Regions from separate parts of the Bordetella holmesii genome, predicted to be linked through region 2. Evidence: predicted binding sites of a transcription regulator. Region 2 holds the regulator's gene; each other region holds the start of a gene.
The links. The regulator LexA, encoded in region 2, represses DNA repair genes until DNA is damaged. The targets are predictions, from matches to a motif close to ACTGTATNNNNATACAGT.
Positions count from the first base shown of each region.

Region 1: recA (recombinase RecA) is a predicted target of LexA. The motif match lies at 1,446-1,463, and genes of this name have one in related genera.
Region 3: imuA (translesion DNA synthesis-associated protein ImuA) is a predicted target of LexA. The motif match lies at 828-845, and genes of this name have one in related genera.

Region 1 covers NZ_CP085973.1:1,825,419-1,827,618, forward strand. Annotated here, with positions in the region: gene recX (recombination regulator RecX) at 1-196, opposite strand, end outside; gene recA (recombinase RecA) at 242-1,303, opposite strand; gene LK440_RS08730 (response regulator transcription factor) at 1,644-2,200, shown strand, end outside.
Region 2 covers NZ_CP085973.1:1,091,184-1,093,383, forward strand. Annotated here, with positions in the region: gene LK440_RS05150 (ISL3 family transposase) at 1-531, opposite strand, end outside; gene lexA (transcriptional repressor LexA) at 647-1,300, opposite strand; one part of gene LK440_RS05160 (IS3 family transposase) at 1,550-2,200, opposite strand, start outside.
Region 3 covers NZ_CP085973.1:1,261,167-1,263,366, forward strand. Annotated here, with positions in the region: gene LK440_RS06000 (Y-family DNA polymerase) at 1-172, opposite strand, end outside; gene imuA (translesion DNA synthesis-associated protein ImuA) at 105-812, opposite strand; gene LK440_RS06010 (methyl-accepting chemotaxis protein) at 1,041-1,850, shown strand; gene LK440_RS06015 (ISL3 family transposase) at 1,796-2,200, opposite strand, start outside.

The sequences.
Region 1 (2,200 bases), 730 kb from region 2:
CATAGGCACGCAGCTTACGCGCCAGTTCGACACGAGAGTGCTCGCGGCGAGAAAGGTACGCCACCGCGCGCGCTTTCAGGCTTGGGCCATCGGGGCGCGCCCGGGGGGCTGACGTATCATCAGACGGAGCCAGCGTCTCGAATTCATTCTCGCGCTGTTGACGCTGACGCTGGCTATCGAAAGAACGCGTGATCATGAAACACCGCAAAGCGTGAGCCAGAGGGAACTCCCCCTGGCGTGCTCAATCTTCGGAGCGTTCTTCGGCGCTGGGGGCAAACTCTGCCGCCCGGCTGACGATGCCTTGATTTTCGCGAACCTTGTTTTCGATCTCGATCGCCATGGCCTTGTGCTCTTTGAGATACTCGCGCACGTTGTCCTTGCCCTGGCCGATGCGATTGCCGCTATAGCTGTACCAAGCACCAGATTTTTCAACCACGTTGGCAGCTACGCCCAGGTCGATGATCTCGCCTTCGCGCGAAATGCCGGCACCATACATGATGTCGAACTCGGCCTGCTTGAACGGTGGCGCCACCTTATTTTTGACGACTTTGACGCGAGTTTCGTTGCCGACGACTTCGTCGCCTTTTTTGATGGAGCCAATGCGACGGATATCCAGGCGCACAGAAGCATAGAACTTCAGTGCATTGCCCCCGGTGGTGGTTTCGGGGTTACCGAACATCACGCCGATCTTCATGCGGATCTGGTTGATGAAGATCACCATACAATTGGTGCGCTTGATAGTGGCGGTCAGTTTGCGCAGAGCCTGGCTCATCAGGCGCGCCTGCAGACCCGGCAAGGAGTCGCCCATCTCGCCCTCGATTTCGGCCTTGGGCACCAGAGCCGCGACCGAATCGATAACGATAAGATCCACCGAACCGGAGCGCACCAGTGCATCGGTGATCTCGAGCGCTTGCTCGCCGGTGTCCGGTTGGGAGATGAGCAGATCCGCCAGGTTGACACCCAGCTTGGAGGCGTATTGGACATCCAGCGCGTGCTCAGCATCGACGAAGGCACAAGTGCCGCCGATCTTCTGCATTTCGGCGATGACCTGCAGTGTCAGCGTGGTCTTGCCCGAGGATTCGGGGCCGTAGATTTCTACGACACGGCCCCGCGGCAGACCACCCACGCCCAATGCGATGTCGAGACCCAGCGAACCGGTGGAAACGACCTGGATGTCGTGCTCGACCTCATTGTCGCCGTAGCGCATGATCGAGCCCTTGCCAAACTGCTTTTCGATCTGGGAGAGCGCTGCGGCCAGGGCCTTGGCTTTTTCCGATGCGGCCTTGCTGGTTTTGTCGTCCATGGAGAGTCCTATATGTGTGGCCGGGCAGGAGCCGGCCAGACGGGTCGAGCGGGTCTATCGTGCCAATCGTTGCGGGCCGGCCCCCGAAGGGCCACCCCGCTGGATCAATTGGGTGCGAACGCGGATTATGGCATCGGAGTATACTGTATAAACAAACAGTATGCGTAAGTTTTCCACGTAATCCCTGAGTGGCAAGGGCTGCGGCCTGTGACAGAATGGCTCGCAACACGGAAGGCACACTACCCGCAAAGCGCTGGCAAGCCCGGCGTCGCAGGGGCCACCGCCCCCCCCCCTTCGAAACAGCCTGCCGGCGCACGCCGGCCAACTACCGCCGTACCGCATGCGCATCCTGATTGCCGAAGACGACAGCATCCTGGCCGATGGCCTGTCGCGTTCCCTGCGCCACAATGGCTACGCAGTGGATGCCGTGCGTGACGGGCTCGCCGCCGACTCGGCGCTGGCGGCCCAACCCTTCGATCTGCTCATCCTCGATCTCGGTCTGCCTCAGCTGACTGGCCTTGAAGTGCTGCGCCGCCTGCGGGCGCGCAATTCGGTGCTACCGGTGTTGATCCTGACGGCGGCCGACAGCGTCGAACAACGCGTCAAAGGCCTGGACCTGGGTGCGGATGACTACATGGCAAAGCCTTTCGCACTCTCGGAACTCGAAGCGCGCGTGCGCGCCCTCACCCGCCGCGGCGCGGGCGGCGGCGCCACCGTCATCCGTCATGGACGACTTGTCTTTGATCAGACCGGTCGGGTGGCGACGGTGGACGAGCACACTCTCGATCTTTCGGCTCGCGAGGTCAGCCTGCTGGAAATTCTGCTGGCCCGCAGCGGCCGTATGGTGAGCAAGACGCAGCTCGTCGACCACCTTTGCGAATGGGGCGAGGAAGTCAG
Region 2 (2,200 bases):
CGGATCGACAACGACCGTGGCATAACGATGGCCCTTGTGTAGAGCGAACTCGTCCATCGCTAGGTAGTGGATCTGGCTCCAGTCCGGCTCTTGGATCGCCCGTCGCAGCAGGGCCTTGTCCAGCGCCTTGACCGTGTGCCAACCCAGTTGGAAGAAGCGCGCCACGGCCAGAATGTTGCTGGACTCAAGCAACTGGCTGACCGCCTCGGCCAGCCGGTCGGTCACTCGCTGGTAACGGCCCAGCCAGCTCAGCCTCTCCAGATGCGGTCCACCGCACTGCTCGCACCAGACCCGCCGACGCGGCACTACCAGCGTCACTCGCAGCGCCATTAGCGGCAGATCCCGCACCCGGCGCGTGGTCGTCTCATGCACCTGCCGACATCGGTTGCCGCAGTGCTCGCAGTGCATCGTTCGCGCTGAAGGCTTCAGGTAAATCGTGACCGTCCGGCTCTCACCTTCAGGCCACACGACCCGCTCCACCCGATAACCTTCCCACCCACCCAACCTCTCGATCGTCTTGCGGTCCAGCATGATCCCGGCCTTGATCCTTGAAAAATCAAGGATCAAGCGTAACGGCAATCAAGCACGGCTCCACGCTATTCCGCGATGAACCTTTTTTATGGCTGCTGTTTTTGTGCGGGCTGCGTCAGTGCAGGCTATGGGTGCGAATCAAGCCCACCGCGATGCCTTCCAGTGCGAACTCGTCGTCCGGGCTCAACACGATGGGTGCGAACTCGGGGTTTTCGGGGAGCAGCTCGATACGGCTGCCGTGGCGTTGCAGGCGTTTGACGGTGACATCGTCGCCGAGGCGCGCCACGACGATTTGGCCGTTGCGCGCTTCAGCCGCCTTTTTGACCGCCAGCAGATCGCCCTCGAGTATGCCTGCATCGCGCATGCTCATGCCGCGGACTTTGAGCAGGTAGTCAGGGGCTTGGGCAAACAGGCCTGGATCCACGCCCACCTCGCGTTCGACATGTTCGGCCGCGAGGATGGGCGAGCCGGCAGCTACGCGTCCCACGAGTGGCAGCAATAACTGCGCCAGAGCAGGGTGGGGCAGCAGAGCCTGGCTGGGCGCACTGGGCTCGGGCCCTTTGAGGCGGATGCCACGCGAGGCACCGGCGGTCAGTTCAATGGCGCCCTTGCGTGCCAGCGCCTTGAGGTGGTCTTCAGCGGCATTGGGCGACCGGAAGCCCAGCGCCTGTGCGATCTCGGCGCGCGTGGGGGGAAAGCCGGTACGGGCGACGGTTTGCCGGATCAGGTCGAGAATTTCCTGCTGGCGATCCGTGAGTTTGGTGGCCATGGTAATGATCCCAATGATGGCCCGGGGCTTGTGTGAACCACGGACTGTATGTATATACAGCGTGATTCTGGGGGACACAGCTGAAAAATGCAAGCGATGCCAGGGCGATACTCCCGTTTCTAGCGACTACCGCAAGCAGGGGACGCTACGCGGTCATGGCTGGCCCCTGGTTTGCGGTCGATTCGCGCAAAGCCATCGTCAGATACTCAGGATTGGCACATCCAAGGTGTGGTTGACCTGCCCCCAGATTTAGTACGGCACCGACATAGAGCCCAGGGGTAAAAGACCTTCTTTCTGATGAGCCTGCACGAATTGCGCCGGCGTTAAATATCCGAGCGCGCTGTGAGGCCGATCGGTGTTGTACTCGACTCGCCAGTTTTCGATCAAGCTTTTAGCCTGTCGCAGGGACAAGAACCAGTGCTCGTTAAGGCATTCGTCGCGGAACTTGCCGTTGAAACTTTCGATATAAGCGTTCTCCACCGGCTTACCCGGCCGAATAAACGACAGCTTTACGCCTGCTTGGTAGGCCCAGGCGTCCAAGGCTCTTCCGGCGAACTCTGGCCCGTTGTCCACGGTAATAGATCGCGGCAGGCCACGCATCTCCGCCAGCCGTTGCAGCACCATGGCAACACGCAGTCCCGGCAACGACGTATCGACCTCGATGGCCAGGCATTCGCGAGTGTAGTCATCGACGATAGTCAAACAGCGGAATCGGCGGCCATAGGCTAGGCCGTCGGCCACAAAGTCCATTGACCAACTCTGATTCGGCGCGATTGCCGCTGGGCGAACCACGCGCTCGGTCGCCGCGATTCGCTTACGCTTTCGTTTTCGCACGCTTAACCCTGCCAGACTGTACAGCCGCCAGATTCGCTTGTGATTTGCTTGCCAGCCTTCGCGACG
Region 3 (2,200 bases), 170 kb from region 2:
GGGCGCTGGCGCGCCGCATGCCGATTTCCATGCCTGCCTGGCATGCCGCTGGCGTGAGCGCCACGATGCGTTCCTGCTCGAGGAGGGCGCCGCAGTAACCCGGCTCAGGCCACCGGGCTTGCACACTGTCCAGAGACAGATGATGGAGATGGATGGCGATCCAGAGGCGCATGAGGAGTAAAGACTTGAGCTGCCCGGTTTGGGGTACCGTCCAGCGGCAGGAAAATCGGGGTGTCGCACACCGGACCGCGGCGCTTGAGAATCTGGATGGACAGCCCGTTGGGCGCGGGCGCCAGGGCCAGGCGCAGCGGTGCGGGCGACGCATGATGCGCGGCTTGCGCCGGGCGCAATACGAAAAACAAGGTATCGCTGGCCTGCGCGGCCAGATGCAGCCGGCGCAGGGATTCGGGGCGCACCTGCGGCAACCAGCAAAGCAAGGCCGTGCAACTGGCGTGTTTGAGGATTTGTTCGGCAGCCCATAAGGCATCGCCCGGGCGCGGCGGCGCCACCCACAGCAAGCGTTCGGGAGCGAGCCGACATTGCCGCCAGGCAGCGATATGCGGCGTGAAAGGCGGCTGCACCAGCGCGATCGCACGGGCATCGTCGCGTTCGGCGATGGCCGCAGCCAGCAGGCGCACTTCACCGCTGCCCGGATGAGGCAGCAGCAGTTCGGTCAGACAACCTATGGGCCAACCGCCCTCGGGCAGTTGCGCGGACAGTTCACTGTGGCCGGTGGGCACCACGCGTGCGCTGGCCCGGGCCAGTTGCGTGGCTCGCCAAAGTGCGGGGTGGATGTGTTCGGGCGTAGGCATGGCGAAATTTCAATGACTGTATAAATATACAGTAAATCGAATCGAATGACCCATGCTGATGCGGCACCATATTAGTGCTCCATGCATGCCCCAAAAGGGGGCGCCTGGGCAGGAAAATGGGTTGACGGCGGGGCGCCTGGAGAGGGCTGCCCCGCGGCAACCTTGGCACGCTTTCTGCTTGCTCAAGGGCTGTCCGCTGTCATTCAACCTGCCTGAGGAGCCGTCATCATGGCTTACCTTCCCGAGAAGATCGTCGAGCTTTCGCGCCGCGTGGAAAAAATCTCCAACGAAAAAATATCCAGCATCGTCGACATCAACCAGCAAGCCAAATACTTATCCCTCAATGCCCGTATCGAGGCGGCGCGCTCCGGCGAGGCGGGGCGGGGGTTTGCGGTCGTGGCCAATCAGGTGCAATTCGTCTCCGAGCAAATCACCGGCATCGCCGATGCCCTGAAACAGGAGTTGGCCGGCTCCATTGCCGACCTGATCCGTATCAGCGAACACACGTTGCAGGAGATCCGTGGCTACGAAGGCAGGCGGCTAAGCGATCTGGCTTCCAACATGATAGAAACCATGGATCGCAATCTCTACGAGCGCTCCTGCGATGTCCGCTGGTGGGCCACCGACTCATCGCTGGTGGATCTGCTCAGTTCAGGGCAGGGTGAGCGCCATGCCAGCGAGCGGTTGAGCGTGATTCTGGACAGCTATACCGTCTATCTCGATCTCTGGGTAGCCGATGCCAGTGGCCGTGTGGTGGCCAGTGGCAGGCCTGGCCGCTATCCTCAAGTCATGGGTGCCGACGTTTCGCACTCCGAATGGTTCCGGCGCGGCATGGCCACGGCCAGCGGTGGCGATTACGCGGCACTGGATATTCAGTGTGAGCGCCTGCTGGGCGATGCCCAGGTCGCCTCCTATGCCACCGCGGTCCGCGCCGGGGCGGACCGCAATGGCAAACCTCTTGGCGTGCTGGGCATTTTTTTGGTTCATCGAGGAATACCGGGGAATGCAGACCGGATCTTGAGGAAGAAGTACTCCTGATCGCGGTAGCCGTAGGCGCGGCGCTTGATGACTTTGATGGTGTTGTTGATGCCCTCGACGATGCTGGTGTTGAGCCGGTGGCGACAGCGAGACAGAATCCCGTGCAGATAGGCTTTTAGCTTGAGCGCGAAGTGAGCCAAGGCGGCGATGCCGCTGCCCTGAGCCTGTTGCAGCCAGTGATCCCATGCCTGGCGGGCGTAGCCGGGGTGTTGGTAGAACCACAGCTGTTTGAGCTCATCGCGCATCAGATAAGCGGTGAGCAAGGGCTGGTTGGCCTGGATCTCCAGCTCATAGGCCGTCGTCATGTCGATCGCTACGGCCCGGATCTGCTGGGCAACCCCAGTTGGCAG